3 regions of the Desulfovibrio desulfopostgatei genome follow, and region 1 is predicted to be linked to each of the others. Evidence: predicted binding sites of a transcription regulator. Region 1 holds the regulator's gene; each other region holds the start of a gene.

Region 1 (5,587 bases):
AATGTATACAGAAAGGGGAGGCTTCGTAAAGCCTCCCCCAAAATAATCATGGCGAGAATAATATGGCGGCAAAGTGAGCCGGACTGTACGGAGCATTATATACGCCCGCCAGCCTCGGGTGTTGCCTGTACCCTCTCTATTGACCGCGCAGGTAGCGCACGGCGTTCACAAAAATGAGCGTGCCGGGGGCGTCCAGTTCGCCGCGCGTCCAGCCGGGGTGGTTGGTCACGTGGTGGAAGGCCTCGGGGTGGGGCATAAGGCCCAGCACCCGGCCCGTGGGGTCGGTCAGGCCCGCAATGGCAAGGGTGGAGCCATTGGGGTTGAGCGGATATTCCTGCGTAGGCTTGCCAGTTGCGGGGTCGGCGTACTGCAGGGCGATGAGGTTTTCTTCCTCCAGGCGGCGCAGGCAGTCCGCATCGCGGGCAACGAGCTTGCCTTCGCCGTGGCGCACTGGCATGGAGAGCAGGGGCAGGTTTTTGGTGAACACGCAGGGGCTTGCCGCATTGGGCAGCAGATGCACCCAGCGGTCTTCAAACCGGGCGGAATCATTGTTGCCCAGCGAAACCTGGCGCTCAAAGCGCTGGCCGCCAAGGGCAGGCAGCACGCCCAGCTTGACCAGCAACTGAAAACCGTTGCAGATGCCCAAAATCAGCTTGCCCTCATCCAAAAACTCGCGCAAGCTCTGCAACAGGGCCGCGCCCGCGTCGTCCTTGAGGTAACGCCAGCGCATGGCCGCAGCCTGGGCCGCGCCGAGATCGTCGCCATCCAGAAACCCGCCGGGGAAAATCAAAAAGTGATAGTCGGCAAGGCGAACCTTGGCCGCCACCAGATCGGAAAAATGCACCACATCGGCCTTGTCGGCACCGGCCAGACGGGCCGTGTGGGCTGTTTCCATGTGCGAATTTGTACCGTAGCCGGTGATGACCAGTGTGTTGACCGTACCCATGCGGGGGAAGCCTCCTTGGCTTTGCAACGCAGATAATTCCGGCCAAGCCCTAAGGCGTGGGCCGGACGTGCTTTTGCCTTGGAAACCTTGGCAGACCCGCGCCGGGCACAACAGATGACCGGCGCGCGGGCCGCTTGTGGTGGGCACGCACGCTGAAAAGGGAATAACACATTACTTAGCTTGTTTTACTTAGTCAATGCTAGCCAAAAAATTCAATTTGGGTTAAGACTGTTTGGTTGAACTATTCAACATACCCAAGTACAGGTGGAAGTGCATGAAAACTAAATACATTTTTGTGACGGGCGGCGTTCTGTCGTCGTTAGGCAAGGGCCTCGCGGCTGCGTCTTTGGGCGCGCTGCTGCAAACGCGCGGGCTTACGGTAACCATCCAGAAGCTTGATCCTTACATCAATGTTGACCCCGGCACCATGAACCCGTTCCAGCACGGCGAGGTATTTGTTACCGATGACGGCGCGGAAACGGATCTGGATCTCGGGCACTACGAACGTTACCTTAACGTGCCCATGTCGCGGAAGAACAACACCACTTCCGGCGCCATTTACAACCACGTCATCGCCAAGGAACGTCACGGCGATTACCTGGGCGCCACTGTGCAGGTGATCCCGCACATTACTGATGAAATCAAGAGCGTGGTGCTTTCCCTTTCTGAAGGCGAGGACGCGCCCGATGTCGCCATTATCGAAATCGGCGGCACCGTGGGCGACATTGAAGGCCTGCCCTTTCTTGAGGCCATCCGTCAGTTGCGTTCCGACCTTGGACGCGACAACTGCCTGAACATTCACCTTACCCTGGTTCCCTACCTGCGCAGCGCTGGCGAGCACAAGACCAAGCCCACCCAGCACAGCGTCAAGGAACTGCTCTCCATCGGCATTCAGCCCGATATCATTCTGTGCCGCTGCGAGCAGAGCATCCCCGAAGAACTGCGCCGCAAGATCGCCCTGTTCTGCAATGTGGATCAGGACGCCGTGTTCTCTTCGGTTGATGTGAACAATATTTATGAAGTGCCGCTCAAGTTCTATGAGGAAGGCTTTGACCAGAAGGTGGCCATCATGCTGCGCCTGCCCGCGCGCAATGCCCACCTTGAAGCCTGGGAAAAGCTCGTGAGCGACTGCGCCAACCCCAAGGGCAAGGTCACCATTGCCATTGTGGGCAAGTACGTTGACCTCAAGGAAGCTTACAAGAGCCTGCACGAAGCCCTCATTCACGGCGGCGTTGCCAACCGCGTTGAAGTGGAACTGCGCTACGTCAATTCCGAGAATGTGGACGAAAGCAATTGCGCGGAATCCTTCAAGGGCTGTCACGGCATTCTTGTGCCCGGCGGCTTTGGCTACCGCGGCGTGGAAGGCAAGATTGCCGCCATCCGCTATGCGCGTGAAAACAACATTCCCTTCTTCGGCATCTGCCTTGGCATGCAGTGCGCGGTTATCGAATTTGCCCGCCACGTGGCAAACCTTGATGACGCCAACTCTGAAGAATTCAACCCGCTTTCTGACCACAAGGTTATCTACCTTATGACCGAGTGGTTCGACTTCCGCACCAAGAACGTTGAAAAACGCGACGCGGGCAGCGACAAGGGCGGCACCATGCGCCTTGGCTCCTACCCCTGCAAGGTGCAGCCCGATACCAAGGCCTTTGTGGCCTACAAAAAGGGCATGGTTGATGAACGTCACCGCCACCGCTACGAATTCAACAATGCCTTCAAGGAAATGCTTGGCGAAAAGGGCATGGTTTTCAGCGGCACCGCCCCTGACGATTCGCTTGTGGAAATCATTGAACTGAAGAACCACCCTTGGTTCCTTGGCTGTCAGTTCCACCCCGAATTCAAATCCCGGCCCATGAACGCGCATCCGCTGTTCCGTGAATTTATCGGAGCGGCTAAAAAGTTCGCCAAGGTGTAATTTCGCGGCGTTAACGCAGCGAGGCTTGTTGGTTTCCACCAAGCTTGGGTATCGCAAAATCGCGCAAAAAGGGGAGGGCATTGCCTTCCTTTTTTTGTGCGCAGATTATTTCCAACGGCGCAAATGCTGCGCCAAATCTGGATTTTTGGCGCTGACAGCCCTTGCCGCTGGCTGGGGATGCCGTGAACCTGATCTTGCAACTGTTAGCTATTGCATAATTTTTGCAGATGTGGCACAGTACTTGTAAACAGATAATTCTATAGTCCTATGGCTAGTTAAGGCAAAAGAGTACACATGGCACTGGAACTACGGCAGCAACTCAAGCTGTCACAGCAACTGGTAATGACCCCGCAATTGCAGCAGGCAATCAAGCTGCTGCAGCTCTCACGCGTGGAACTTCTGGAAACTGTGCAGCAGGAACTGCTTGAAAACCCCTTTCTCGAAGAATCTTCACTTACTGACGATTCCTCCCTGGAGCAGCACGAGGAAAGCCGCGAAGCGCCCAAGGAGGAAGTGTACGACAGGGAACTGGCCAAGGATGCCGACTGGGAAGATTACCTCGGCGAGTTTGCCAGCACCCCCCGCCTTTCGCAGTCGCGCGAATATGAACTTGCCGAAGAAATTTCGCCTCTTGAAGCCCGCTATGCGGCCAAGCCCACCCTTGAGGGGCATCTGTTCTGGCAGTTGCGCCTTTCTTCGCTGACAGAAGAGCAGAAGGCCATTGGCGAGGTCATTATCGGCAATCTCTCCTCAGCCGGGTATCTGCAAGCCAGCATTGAAGAAGTGGCCGAAATGGCCGAGGTTGCGCCCGAGGCCGTGCTGCCCGTGCTTGAAAGGGTGCAGCTTTTTGACCCCATCGGCGTTGCCGCGCGTGACGCGCGCGAATGCCTGATGGTGCAGATCAAGAACCTCAATTACGCTCGCGACCCCATCCTCGTGGAGCTGGTAGAATCGCACCTCGAAGACCTCGAGGCCAAGCGCTACAAGCCCCTGCTGCGCAAGTTCAAGCTCGATATGGAAGAGCTCAAGGAGTATCTGGATATCATCCAGAGCCTTGACCCATTGCCCGGCGCAAGTTTTGGCGGCGGCGAGCCAACCTACGTAAGCCCCGATGTATTTGTGTACAAGATGGGCGACGAATTTGTGATTTTGCTCAACGATGACGGCCTGCCCCAGTTGCAGCTTTCGGCCATGAGCCAGATGAACATTGGCGGCTCGGAGAAGGAAAAGGACTACTGCGCAGAAAAGATCCGCTCCGCCTCATGGCTTATCAAGAGTCTGTATCAGCGCCAGCGCACGCTTTACAAGGTTATGGAAAGCATTGTGCGCCATCAGCAGCCGTTTTTTGAAGACGGCGTGACCAAGCTCGCGCCGCTCATTCTCAAGGATATTGCTGACGACATCAGCATGCACGAATCAACGGTGAGCCGCATTACCACCAACAAGTATGTGGCAACGCCCCACGGCATCTTTGAATTGAAGTTTTTCTTTAACAGCGGCCTTGAACTCGATGACGGAAGTCAGGTAGGCTCAGAAAGCGTCAAGGCTCTGATCAAGAAATTCATCTCTGAGGAAGATACCCGATCCCCCCTCAGCGATGAGCGTATCGGCGAAATGCTCAAGGAACGCCTCAAGGTCAATATTGCGCGGCGTACGGTGGCAAAATACCGCACGGCACTTGATATTCCATCTTCGTCAAGGCGCAAGGAGCATTTCTGATTCCCCGTCGAGTGGCTCAATACTTAGGAGGAACTTATGAACATCTCATTTGCATTCAAGAATTTTGAAGCCTCCGAACATCTGAAGAAGTATGCCCGTCGCCGCATGGAAAAGCTGGGACGGTTTTTTGGCAAGGCCTCTGGCCTTGAAGTTGCCGTTGTGCTGACAGTCGACAAGTTCCGTCATCGCTGCGAAGTGACCGTTACGGGCGAAGGCCTGCACATCAATGCCACGGAACAGACCTCGGATATGTACGCCGCCATTGACCTTGTGACAGACAAGGTCGAATCGCAGATCAAGCGCCAGGTGGCCCGCGTAAAGGCCCAGCGGCGGCACGCCCGCAATACGGATGTGGACGTGTTTACCTACAACCTCGATGCCGAAGCCGACGTGCAGCAGCCCGTTGACGGCACCGACCGCCTCGCCACCAAGCCCCTGCATCTGGATGAAGCGCTCATGCAGCTTGATTCCATCGGCAGCGAGTTTCTGGTGTTCTTTAACGCAGAAAACAACCGCATCAATGTGGTATACCGCACCAAGGTGAGCGGCTATGCCCTCATTGACCCCGTGTTGTAATCATTCATAATGAGGGGGCGGGCTGGCAACGGCCCGCCCCCGTTTCAGGCGCACCCCCCCTGCCGGTTGCCGCGCAATGGCCTTACACGGGCTTGAGCGCGGCGCGGATTTGGCAACGTCCGTCAGAAGCCTGTGGCGCACAACCCCGGCTGCAAACGGCGATCTGACCCCGAAGAGGCGAATGTCATGAAGGATTCCGCGCAGATACCCCCCACAGATTCCACCCTTGACGCAAAGCCTGATGCTGACGCGCCCGTTCCCGGCGTGGATGTGCAGGTGTGCATTGTCACGGGCCTTTCCGGCGCTGGCAAAAGCACGGCGCTCAAGGTTTTTGAAGACATGGGCCACTTTGTGGTCGACGGGCTGCCCGTGAGCCTTGTCATGGAAATGGTGGACATGATGTCGCGCCCCTCCATGAGCCATTTCAA
Region 2 (5,587 bases), 1.6 Mb from region 1:
TTTGCCCGATTCCGTCAAACTGCCTGCCGATGTGCCCGCCGAACTGGCCGAGGGCATCCTGCTGGCGGCTCCCGGCTACGAAAGGGCAATCACACTTGATCTTGGCTCGCATCCCGAGCACAGGCTCATTGTTGCCCGCATACTGCCCATACTGCGCGCAGCTGGCGCAGATGCGCAGGTGGAAGGCGCAAAGGTGCGCGTCAACCCCGGCCCCCTCAGCCTGCCCGCCCTGCCTCAGGCTGGCATGGAGCCGGAACTTGCGCTCTTTCTCCTGGCCCTGCCCCTGGCTCTGGGCGGCGAAGCCCTGCTTGACGGCCAGTGGCCCGCTCTGCCCGCCGCTGAAGCTGGCTGGGATCTTTTGCAGCAGCTTGGCCTTGACCTGCGCTACGAAGCGGGCAAAAACGGCGGCGAAGTCTGCGCCCGCGCTGCCGCGCCCCTGAAACAGTACGCAAAGGGTGATCTGCCCGCCGGATTCCCCGCGGCATGGGCCCCGCTGCCAGTGGCTCTGGCCGCCTGTGCAGCCCTTAGGGGCGACAAGGCCGCTCTGCCCGCCCTGCCCTCTGGCACAGACCGCACAACGGTAGAAAGTTTTCTTTCTGCTGTGGGTCTGGATTTGGATGAAAACAGCAGATTGTGCAAAAAAGAACAATCTGGCCCGCGCACGGGCTGGAATGCCCCTGATCCGGTCTGGGCAATGGCCCTTGCACTGGCTGCTTGCGCAAGCCCCCACCAGAAGCTGGGCAACCCCGGCATCATGACCGGGCTGTACCCGCCCTTCTGGGCGCTGTACAATACCCTGCCCGAACCGGCAGTGCGCCGCTCGGCCGCGCCGGAAGTTCCGGCTGCCGCTCCCAGACGCCGCATTATCACCGGCGCAGTGGCTGTGCCGCCGGAACTGAAAGACGAAGACGACTATTAGATAAAGAATAAACAACAGGCGCTGGCGGCGAAATATCGTCCCCAGCGCCTGTTGGCGTTTACAAAGGCAAGCGCAGGCACGCAGGCATTGCACGAGGCCGGAGCGCAGCGGCAAGTCTCTGCCCCTGCGCTATTGCAATGCTATGCGGGGCACAGGAAAAATTTTCTGTCCGGCAAAATCGGTGCAACGACAAAAAAAATCCGCCCCGCGCAGCATATCTGCAACGGGACGGAAATTCCGTTTGGGCCGCCATGCCCACTCCGCAATAGCGGACAAAAAACGCGGCTGCGAAAATTATTCCTGAGTAAAGCGGAACAGCCGCACGGAAAGGGGCTGCATGTTCTGCCGATTCATGGCCGAAACAATAAAGGCATAGTTTCGGGGCTGTCCGGCGGGCGGGCAGGGGCCACGATAGTGGCGCGTCAGGCCGCCCTCGGGGATAATGCCGCTGCCATCGTTGTTCCACTCGCCACCGCCAAGGAACAGATCCTGGCCATCGCTGGTAAATTCCACCAGGCGCACGTCATAGTAATCGGTGCTGCCGGGGGTCTGTGCCACCTGAATTTCAGGCGATATCCGGGAACAGCGGTGAACTTCGCGCAAGGTAACGGTAACGGCCATGCCGTCCGGAATTTCCTGCGTCTCCTTGGAGGCGCAAGCGGGCAGCAGGGCTGCCGCGCACAGCACAGGGAAGAGCGCACGCCGGGCTTTGCCTAAAATTTCAAAACGCATCAGGGCCTCCAAATGACAATTGCTTTATGCGGCTTTTGGAAGCATAACCAATAGTCAGGTCGAATACAACAACCAGTGGGAGCAGTATATGTCCATTCTTGCAGACAGCGTTACGGGGTATCTGGAACACTCTTCGTGGATCCGCCGCATGTTCGAGGCCGGAGGCCAGCTCAAGGCCCGTTTTGGCGCGGACAACGTTTATGACTTCAGCCTGGGCAACCCCGACCTGCCAGCCCCCCCCGCCGTTGTGGACGGTTTGCGTTCCTTCACAGAACACGCTGGCGAACCTTTTGCTTTTGGCTACATGCCCAACGGCGGCTTTGTCTGGGCGCGCGAAAAACTGGCCGCCCACCTCAGCAAGGAGCAGGGCGTAGACCTCACCGCCAATGATGTGCTGCTGGGCTGCGGCGCTGCTGGTGTGCTCAACGCCTTTTTGCGCGCAGTCATCAATCCCGGCGAAGAAATGCTGGGCTTTGCACCCTACTTTGTGGAATACGGCTTTTATGTAGCCAACCACGGCGGCACCTTCCGCGCTGTCATGAGCAAGGCCGACACCTTTGCGCCCGACCTTGCCGCGCTTGAAGAAGCCATCAGCCCCAAAACCCGTGTGGTGCTCATCAACTCGCCCAACAACCCCACAGGTGTGATTTATAGCCGCAAAGACCTCAAGGCGCTGACCGAACTGCTGGAAAACAAGAGCCAGGAATACGGCAAGCCCATCTGGCTGGTGGCCGATGAACCGTACCGCTTCCTTGCCTATGACGGCGCGGAAGTGCCTTCGGTGCTGCCGCTCTATCCTTACGCCGTGGTCATCAGCTCTTTCTCCAAAAATCTTTCGCTGCCGGGCGAACGCGTGGGCTTTGCCGCTGTTTCACCCCTGCTGCACGAAAAGGCCGAGCTCATGGCCGCCCTCACGCTCACCAACCGTATTCTTGGCTTTGTGAACCCTCCCGTGGTGGGCCAGCACATCATGGCCGCCGCCCTGGGCAGCCAGGTTGACCTGAACGTCTACGCCGCCCGGCGCAAGGCCATGGGCGAAGTGCTCAAGAACGCCGGATATGAATTCCAGATGCCCGCAGGCGCGTTCTACTTCTTCCCCAAGGCTCCCGGCGGGGACGATGTGGCCTTTGTGAACAGGCTGGTCGAAGAACGCGTGCTGGCGGTTCCCGGCTCCGGCTTTGGCTGCCCCGGCTACTTCCGTCTGGCATTCTGCGTGGGCGAAGAAGTGATCCGCAAGGCTGCCGACGGCTTTGCCAAGGCCCGCGCCTCCGTAAAATAGCATCGCAGGCTGGCCCAAGGCCCAGATCTCAAACCACTACAGGTAGCAGAAATGACGCACACCCACTCCGCAACGCCATCGCACGGCAGGCTTTACGGCCTGATGTCGGCGCTCGCATGCTTCCTCCTGCTGGCTGCCGTTCAGGTTTCCGCCAAGGATATCAGCGTGAAGGACGCCGCAACCCTGTTGCAGAATCCTCCACAGGGGCTGACCATTGTTGACGTGCGCACCCCGGCGGAATTCCGCGAAGGGCATCTTGCAGGCGCAATCAACATGGACTTTTTCGGCGCATCCTTTGATTCGCAGATACTTGGCCTGCCCAAGGACAAGCCCGTGTTGCTCTACTGCCGCACGGGCAACCGCTCTGCCGGAGCCTACGATGCCATGGAAAAAGAAGGGATAACCAATATCCTCCACATGAATGAAGGCATCACGGGCTGGCAGAAACAAGGCCTGCCGCTGCAAAAATAGCGCGCCGCAGTAGCGCGAGCAGCGTTACGCTGGCACGGATTCTGCTTCTATTCAGGGCGGAGAGGAAGATTTTTCCTCCCGCCCTTTTTCTTTGCCTGTCCATATGTGCGACTAACGCACAGCAGGCAAGGCGCGCCGCACATATGGACGGCGCTGCGGCTGACGCTTTCGCAACAGAAACGTCTTGCCGTTTGGGGCATCGTTTCCGGGCAAGGGAAAATTATTCCCTCCCGACAGGAGGCAGAGCATGAACTCGTCATTGTTTATCGGCGCCACAGGCATGAAAACGTTGAGTAGCGGCATGAACGTTATCTCAAACAACATCGCCAATGTGAGCACCATCGGGTACAAGCAGCAAACCGCTCTGTTCTCTGACGTTTTTTACGCGCAGCAAGGGGCCATAGGCGACTGGTGGGATGCGCAGACCAATTCCAAGGTAGCCCTTGGGCAGGTAGGTCAGGGCGTACAGCTGGACGCAGTACTCACACGGTACAACCAGGGGGCCCTTGAATCTTCCAATACCGTTACGGATATGGCCATCAACGGCAAAGGCTTCTTTCAGGTAACGGACAAAACCGGCCAGGAGTATTACACCCGCGCGGGCGACTTCCGCCCCGACAACCAGGGCGTCTGGCGCACGCCTGCCGGCATGGCCCTCATGGGCTACAAGTACGCTGAGGATGGCACCAAGGGCGGTCTGGCGCAGGTTACAGTTGACAGATTCGCCAAGATGCCCGCCAAGGCCACCACGGCCGTTGATATGCGGTTTAATGTGGGGCAGTCCAAAGACACCACCAGTGACCCCGCAAATCCCTATTTCAGCCTCATCGGCCAGTATAACGCCGCCAATGATCCACCCCTGGCCAGTTCCAGCTACGGATACGGGCAAAGCATTACCATGTATGGCGCCGATGGCACGGCCCACTCGGCCACCATCTATTTTGACGGCGCACCATCCACAGGCTCCGGAAGCACTGTGGAGTACCTCATTGCCTCGGATGCCGACGCCAATGGCGGCAAGGCCCAGCCCCTGATGGCGGGTACCCTCAGCTTCAATGCCAAGGGCGAAGTTACCGGAATGTCGGCCTACACTCCATCCACTGCAGGCAGTACAAACCTTGCGGACTGGAACGCGGCCACACTCTCCAAGGACGGTATACCCCAGATGACTGTCAACGGTGCGCCTGTCACTGTGAACCTGGGCATCACCGCCAAGAGCGGCTGGCAAAACAGCCCAGGCAATGCCGCCAGCGTGGGCACCGATCCCACTGCGCTGGCAAGCATGGGCAACGCCTACACCCGCGCAGCAGACGCCACAACCAACTACACCTCTTCCTCTCCTGTGACGCGCACAAGAACCCAGAATGGGTATGCCGAAGGCACACTGAACAATATCAGCATCAACGCCGATGGTACTGTGGTGGGCAAGTTTTCCAACAGCGAAAGCATGGATCTCTGGCAGATTCCCGTATGCCGTTTCACCAGCGAAGACGGCCTGCGCCGCGAGGGCAACAACCTCTTTTCCGCCACTGAAGATTCCGGCAATATGGAAATGGGCGTTGCCGGTACGGAAAACTACGGCAAGATAAACGCGTACAACATTGAACATTCCAACGTGGACATGTCCCAGGAAATGGTCAACATGATTGTCAACCAGCGCGGCTTTCAGTCCAACAGCAAGGTTGTGACCACGGCAGATCAGATGCTGCAAAAGGCCATGGAACTCAAACGGTCATAGCCGCATGGGCTCAGCCCTTTGTTTGGTGTAATGATTTTCCGGCCCCGGCATAACCCGGGGCCTTTTGTATTTCTGGCAGGATACCGCTGCCAGGCGGGTGCGTCCATACCATATTTGACCATTTTGGTTATCCGGGCGATCCGGACGCAGCAGCATTGCTCCGTACCGCCCCATAGGGTACAGTGTTGCCTCAAGATGTGGATCACCCTGTAAAGAAACACTTTTTTGCCGCACTTTCCCGCAGGAGAGCACCCCGCATGAGCGTCGCAGCATCCTCCACCAATGGTACCGCTCTCTATGGCGTCACCGGTTGGCCGCTGGCCCAGACACTTTCGCCCCTGTTGCACAATACGGGCTTCCGGACGCTGGGCATCAACGCACTGTACCAGAAATGGGAAGTGCCGCCCGAGAAACTGCCCGCCTTTGTGGAAAGTGTACGCCTGCTCGA
Region 3 (5,587 bases), 1.6 Mb from region 1:
CCGCTCCTGACAGGCTGGATATGGAATCGTTGGACGCAGCCTCTGCCCTGGCGGCAGCGCCCCGGCCTGCGGTTTCGGCTCTGGATTTCATCAATGAAGGCAGCCAGCCCGAAGCCGCGCACACTGCAATGGAGGAACAATCCATGAGCAAAAAGCACTCCGCGCCGGACAATCAGAACAGCCTGTTCGGCGCTAACGGCGTTGCGCAGTCCGGCTCCAGCGGCAGCGCCCCCACGCCTCAGAGGGAGGCCAGCAGCGCGCCGGACGCTCAAGGGACAAATACCTTTGACGCCGCAGGCCTGCTGACGCACATTCCCGTGCCGCCGCCAAAAAATTTTGTGGTCTTTGACGTCGAAACCCGGCGCTCCGCCGCCGAAGTGGGCGGCTGGAACCGGGCCGACCGCATGGGCGTGAGTGTTGCCGTGGCCTACGACAGCAAGGCGGACGACTATTTCTCCTATCAGCAGGAGGAACTGCCCGCATTGTTCGAACGCCTGCGCGGGAGCGACCTTGTGGTGGGCTTCAACAGCCTGCGCTTTGACTACGCCGTGCTCTCGCCCTTTGCGCCATTTGATCTGCGCACCCTGCCCAGTCTTGATCTTTTGCAGCGCGTGTACGAACGCCTGAACTACCGCCTTCCACTGGACAATCTGGGGCAGGCCACCCTGGGCGAACCCAAGAGCGCCGACGGCCTGCAAGCCCTGCAATGGTGGAAGGAAGGGAGGCTGGAAGATATCGCCACGTATTGCCGCAAGGATGTGGACATCACCCGCCGCCTTTATCTGCACGGTCTGGAGCAGGGCTTTTTGCTGTTCAGCAACAAGGCTGGCTCCCGTGTGCGCGTTCCTGTGGATTTTCACCGGCGCTGAGATCGCCTTAGCCGGAAAAAGCAAAACGCCCGCGATTGCGGGCGTTTTGCTTTCAAATATCTGTGACACGGCAGCGTTATTTCAACTTTTTCAGCGTCTTCTCCATGCCTTCCGGCAGGGGATAGCCGTGATCCTCGCCAGGGAACGCGCCTGCGCGCACTTCACGCGCATAGGCCTCCACCGCTGAGCGCAGGCTTGCGCCCACTTCGCCAAAACGTTTGACGAAGCGCGGCAGGTGGCTCAGGGTCATACCCGTCATATCCTGCCACACCAGCACCTGACCATCGCAGCCAGCGCCAGCGCCAATGCCTATAACCGGGATGGACAGGGCCTGGGTCACGCGCTCGGCCAGGGGCGCGGGCACGCATTCCAGCACCAGAGCGAAAGCCCCGGCTTCTTGCAGGGCGCGGGCATCGTCCAGCAGCTTCTGGGCTGCAGCCATGCTTTTGCCCTGCACCTTGAACCCGCCAAAAGCGTTCACCGATTGCGGCGTGAGGCCAAGATGCCCCATGACGGGGATGGAAGCCCGCGTCAGCGCCCGCACTTCTGCGGCAAATTCCGCGCCGCCTTCAAGCTTGACCGCCTGGGCGCGGCCTTCTGTCATGAGCCGCCCGGCGTTGCGCACGGTTTCTTCCACAGAAACATGGTAGCTCATAAAGGGCATGTCGCAGACCACAAGGGCTTTTTGCGCACCGCGCGCCACGGCGGCGCAGTGGCGCACCATGTCGTCCACCGTGACGGAAAGCGTGTCGGGATAGCCCAGCATCACCATACCCAGCGAATCGCCCACAAGCAGGGCATCCACCCCGGCCATATCCATGACCCGCGCGGTGCTGTAGTCATAAGCCGTCAGCATGACGAGCTTTTCCTGCCCTTTGGCCTCGCGGAAGGTAACTATGGTGTTCTTCATGACTGAGCCTCCTTCTGGTTGGCATCGTGGGCCAGACCCATTATGAGGTGGGTAAGCTTGGCAGCCGTAAAGTCCGCATGGTGCAGGCCCTCAATGGGGGCCAGTTCCACCACGTCCAGCCCCACCACGCGGCGGCCCGCCACGCAGCGTTCCAGCATGTACTGGGCCTCGCGCCAGTTGATGCCGCCGGGCGAGGGCGTTCCTGTTGCTGGCATGATGGACGAATCAAGCCCGTCCACATCAAAGGTGATGTAAATATTTTTGGGGAAATCCTCTGGCAGGGGCAGCTCCGGCAGGCCCACACGGGCGAGGAAATAGGCGTCGTAATGGGTGACGTTGAACTTCTTGCGGATCTCGGCTTCTTCCCGGCAGAAATCGCGCACGGCAAACTGCGTGAGCGGCAGACCGAGGTCGGCCACAGCGCGGTACATGACGCTGGCGTGTGAAAAAGGGCTGCCCTCATACTGGGGCCGCAGGTCGGCGTGGGCGTCAAACTGCACAACGCCAAAGGGTTCGCCCGTTTTTTCTGCCTGCCGGGCAAGTGCCCGCAAGGCCCCGAGCGTCACGGTATGCTCGCCGCCCAACACCACAGGCACTGCCTCGCAGGCAATGGCATGGGCCACAGCGGCCTCTATGCGGTCAAGCGTGTCGGTTATGGGGCCAGCGCAGTCCACGGCCTGAGCGGTAAAAAAACCTGACTCGCCCGGTGCGAATCCGCATTCCCAGGCTTCAAGCTGATGCGAGGCGGCAAGCAGGGCCTGAGGGCCTTTGACCGTGCCGCCGCCATAAGAAACACTCTGCTCCAGAGGAACGGGGATAATGTGAAACCCTGCCTGCTCCGGTGCAGACTGGGGATATTCAGAAGCCAGAAACTTGTCTTGCATGTGATCCTGCCGTGATTTGACATAAAAAAACGGCCCGCTTGGGGAGGCAGGCCGTTTTGGTTGGAGGAGACTGTCAGCAAAAGAAAGGAAGGTACTTTCCAAGCTGCAATGGCCGTGCCACAAAAAGCAGCATACGGATAATCATATAACCTGCTGCTTTTTATTGGTAATTTTTTACAGCCTCGCAATAGGCGCGTTAAAAATGTTTAACCCCTCGTGCCTGCGCCCTGCCTGGAAGGCGCAAAACTGTACAAAATATTTTCTTGCACAGCCTACTGCACAGTGTCCTTGCCCGGCGCAACAGCCGCACCCTGCAAAGAAAGGGAAAGCTTTTCGGCCAGTTCGCGCGCGGCGGGCGTATTGCGCCATTCGTCAAAGAGTTTCTGCCAGCCGCCAAAATCCACAAAGTTGCGGTCAAGCTGTTCTTCGTGCATCTGCACCCAGGCGTTGAAAAGCTGCATCTGCACCTGGAAGGTGGCGCTCTCAAAAATCATGGCCGCAGTATCGCGGGGCATGACCTGACCGTCCACATGGGCCAGAACAAAATTACAGACCGCGCGGCGGGAAGTTTCAAAGGTCACTTCCTGACCGTTCATGTCTTCTGCCAGGGGCAGCAGCCGGGGGAACATCTCGCTGATGCGCTCCATGGCCTTGACCGGCACGGCGATGAACAGGGCGGGCTGGCCGTCCGCAGCGGCAGGGGCTTCGGGTTTTTCAGAGATGAAATAAAAACGCAGCCAGTTCTCGAACATTACGGCTTCCAGAACCTTGGCAACGCCATTCTGAAATTGTTCTTGAGCTTCGGGCATGGAGACTCCCTTAGTGTTTTACGGCCACGACCCGCAGCCGCCGATAATCAGCAATCCAACCGCCGTTATTCCACATGGATGCGCGCAGGGCATCCGCCACGGCGGCAAAAACTTTTTCCTGAGCCTCTGGGGCCACGCAATCCAGATCCTGGGCAAAAAACTGGGCCATCCAGCGGGCAAGGCCTTCTTCCCCGCCTTTGAGAGGGGTGGGCCTGTCGTATTCTTCCGCCAGCCGCACGGAAAACCCGTGGCGGCTCAGCAGGGCCGCATATTCCTGCGCCGAGGGAAAATAAAAACGCTCGCTGTTCAGATGCGCCGGGCCAATGCCTTCCCCCGCCAGCACGGCCTGAAAGGCCGCCCCAAAGGCAGCGCGGATACGCCCGATATTGCCTTGCGCGCCAAATTCGCACACCAACAGGCCGCCGGGGCGCAGCGCCCGCGCCATGACGGCGGTCAGGCGCTCCTGATCTTCTATCCAGTGCAGCGCGGCGTTGGAAAACAGTGCGTCCACGCAGCCGTTCCACGGCATGTCGCAGGCGTCCATTACCAGAAATTCCACTCGCGGCAGACGCATCCTGGCCTGCAGGATCATGTCGGGCGAGGCGTCAATGCCCACCACGCGGGCGGCTCTGGCGGTCAGCGCTTCTGTCAGTGCGCCTGTGCCGCAGCCTACGTCAACAACAAAGCCCAGACCATCGGGCAGCAGCCCCAGCAGGTTTTCACCGTAGGCTGCCACAAAGTCGTGGCTCTGGTCATAAAGACGGGCATCCCAATCCATGAATCCGGTTCTCCCTGCGCGGCGAAAAAAAGCGCAAGCGCCACTTGTTGTAAACATCAGACTACAGCGCGTCAATGCGGCGGGCTGATTTGCAGCAACAATGCCGCCCGATCCCCGCCAGAAACGAGCAGGCTCAGGCCTGCTTTTCCCGCAATGCGCGCTTTTGCATTTCGCTGTTGCCAACTTGTCCAAGTACTGCGGCGGCAAGCCCGGTGCAGGCGCTCACCAGACCCAGCGGCACAGCGGTATCGCCCCCGGCCAGCCCCACAAGAGGGGAGGTGCACGCGCCAAAAATAAAGACCGCCACGCCCAGAATGCCCGAGGCCGTTCCCGCGCCCACATTTTGCGCGCTGATGCCAAGGGTAAAGCTGGTGGGAAGCGTCATGCCCTGGAGGGCGATCATGAAAAACAGCCCCACGAGCAGCGGCAAGGGCGAGGCTGGCGCTATCACCGTCACGGCCAGTACGCCAAGGCAGGCCGCGCAGCGCAGCGTGTTGCCGATTTGCAGCAAACGGGCTTCGCCAAAACGGCGCGACAGCCGGGCCGTGGCAAGGGCAACAAACATGACGCTCAAGGCGTTGCAGCCAAAAATGACGCTGTAGCCCTGCGGCGAGATGCCGTACATGCCCTGCAGCACAAAGGGCGAGGCCGCCACGTAACCGAAAAATCCGCCCATGGTGAAACCCTGCACGCCCACATAGCACATGAAGGGTTTTTGCCGCAAAAGCTCGCCCATGGCCTTCCACGAGGCGCGCAAGCCCCCCTCGCGGCGCATGGTTTCCGGCAGGGTTTCGGGCAGGCCCACGGCGCTCAGCACGATCAGCAGCACCCCAAAGCCCGTCAGAAAATAAAAAATCAGGGGCCAACCGCTCAGGGATGCCAGCCAGCCGCCCAAGAGCGGCCCGGTAATGGGGGCAATGCCGTTGACCGCCATGAGCAGGCTCATGAAGTTGGTCAGCTCCGGCCCGCGAAACAGGTCGCAGGCCATGGCGCGGGCCAGCACAATGCCCCCTGCCCCGCCAAGCCCCTGCGCAAAACGCAGGGCAATAAAGCTGTTGCCCGTTTTGGCCGCTGCGCAACAGATGGAAGCCAGCGTAAAGAAGATCAGCGCCATGAACAGCGGCTTGCGCCGCCCGGTGGAATCTGAAATGGGCCCCACAAACAATTGACCGAGGGCCATGCCCAGCAGACAGGCCGTGATGGTCAACTGGGTTGTTGCCGTGGAGATATTAAGGTCTGCCGCCAGGGCGGGCAGGCTTGGCAGATAGGTATCGGTACACAGCGGGCCAAAGGCGGCCATCATGCCCAGCAAGAGCGCCAGAAACAGCCTGCGACGG

What was found. Region 1 encodes sigma-54, which starts transcription at its own class of promoters, with help from an activator protein. Its sites were predicted from a motif close to CTGGCACGGNNNNTGCTT; they were not measured.
Region 2: ACUZ9Q_RS13265 (flagellar hook protein FlgE) is a predicted target of sigma-54. The motif match lies at 3,431-3,448, and genes of this name have one in related genera.
Region 3: speB (agmatinase) is a predicted target of sigma-54. The motif match lies at 2,767-2,784, and genes of this name have one in related genera.

Annotation. Positions count from the first base shown of each region.
Region 1 is NZ_JBRBQS010000002.1:1,458,636-1,464,222, forward strand. It holds gene ACUZ9Q_RS06500 (phosphoribosylformylglycinamidine synthase subunit PurQ) at 137-946, opposite strand; gene ACUZ9Q_RS06505 (CTP synthase) at 1,221-2,864, shown strand; gene rpoN (RNA polymerase factor sigma-54) at 3,159-4,583, shown strand; gene hpf (ribosome hibernation-promoting factor, HPF/YfiA family) at 4,620-5,159, shown strand; gene rapZ (RNase adapter RapZ) at 5,346-5,587, shown strand, end outside.
Region 2 is NZ_JBRBQS010000002.1:3,044,222-3,049,808, forward strand. It holds gene ACUZ9Q_RS13245 (3-phosphoshikimate 1-carboxyvinyltransferase) at 1-919, shown strand, start outside; gene ACUZ9Q_RS13250 (MbtF) at 1,214-1,651, opposite strand; gene ACUZ9Q_RS13255 (pyridoxal phosphate-dependent aminotransferase) at 1,740-2,930, shown strand; gene ACUZ9Q_RS13260 (rhodanese-like domain-containing protein) at 2,982-3,401, shown strand; gene ACUZ9Q_RS13265 (flagellar hook protein FlgE) at 3,649-5,139, shown strand; gene ACUZ9Q_RS13270 (shikimate dehydrogenase family protein) at 5,397-5,587, shown strand, end outside.
Region 3 is NZ_JBRBQS010000002.1:3,104,052-3,109,638, forward strand. It holds gene ACUZ9Q_RS13510 (DEAD/DEAH box helicase) at 1-869, shown strand, start outside; gene panB (3-methyl-2-oxobutanoate hydroxymethyltransferase) at 946-1,779, opposite strand; gene speB (agmatinase) at 1,776-2,663, opposite strand; gene ACUZ9Q_RS13525 (hypothetical protein) at 2,936-3,472, opposite strand; gene ACUZ9Q_RS13530 (class I SAM-dependent methyltransferase) at 3,483-4,250, opposite strand; gene ACUZ9Q_RS13535 (multidrug effflux MFS transporter) at 4,384-5,587, opposite strand, start outside.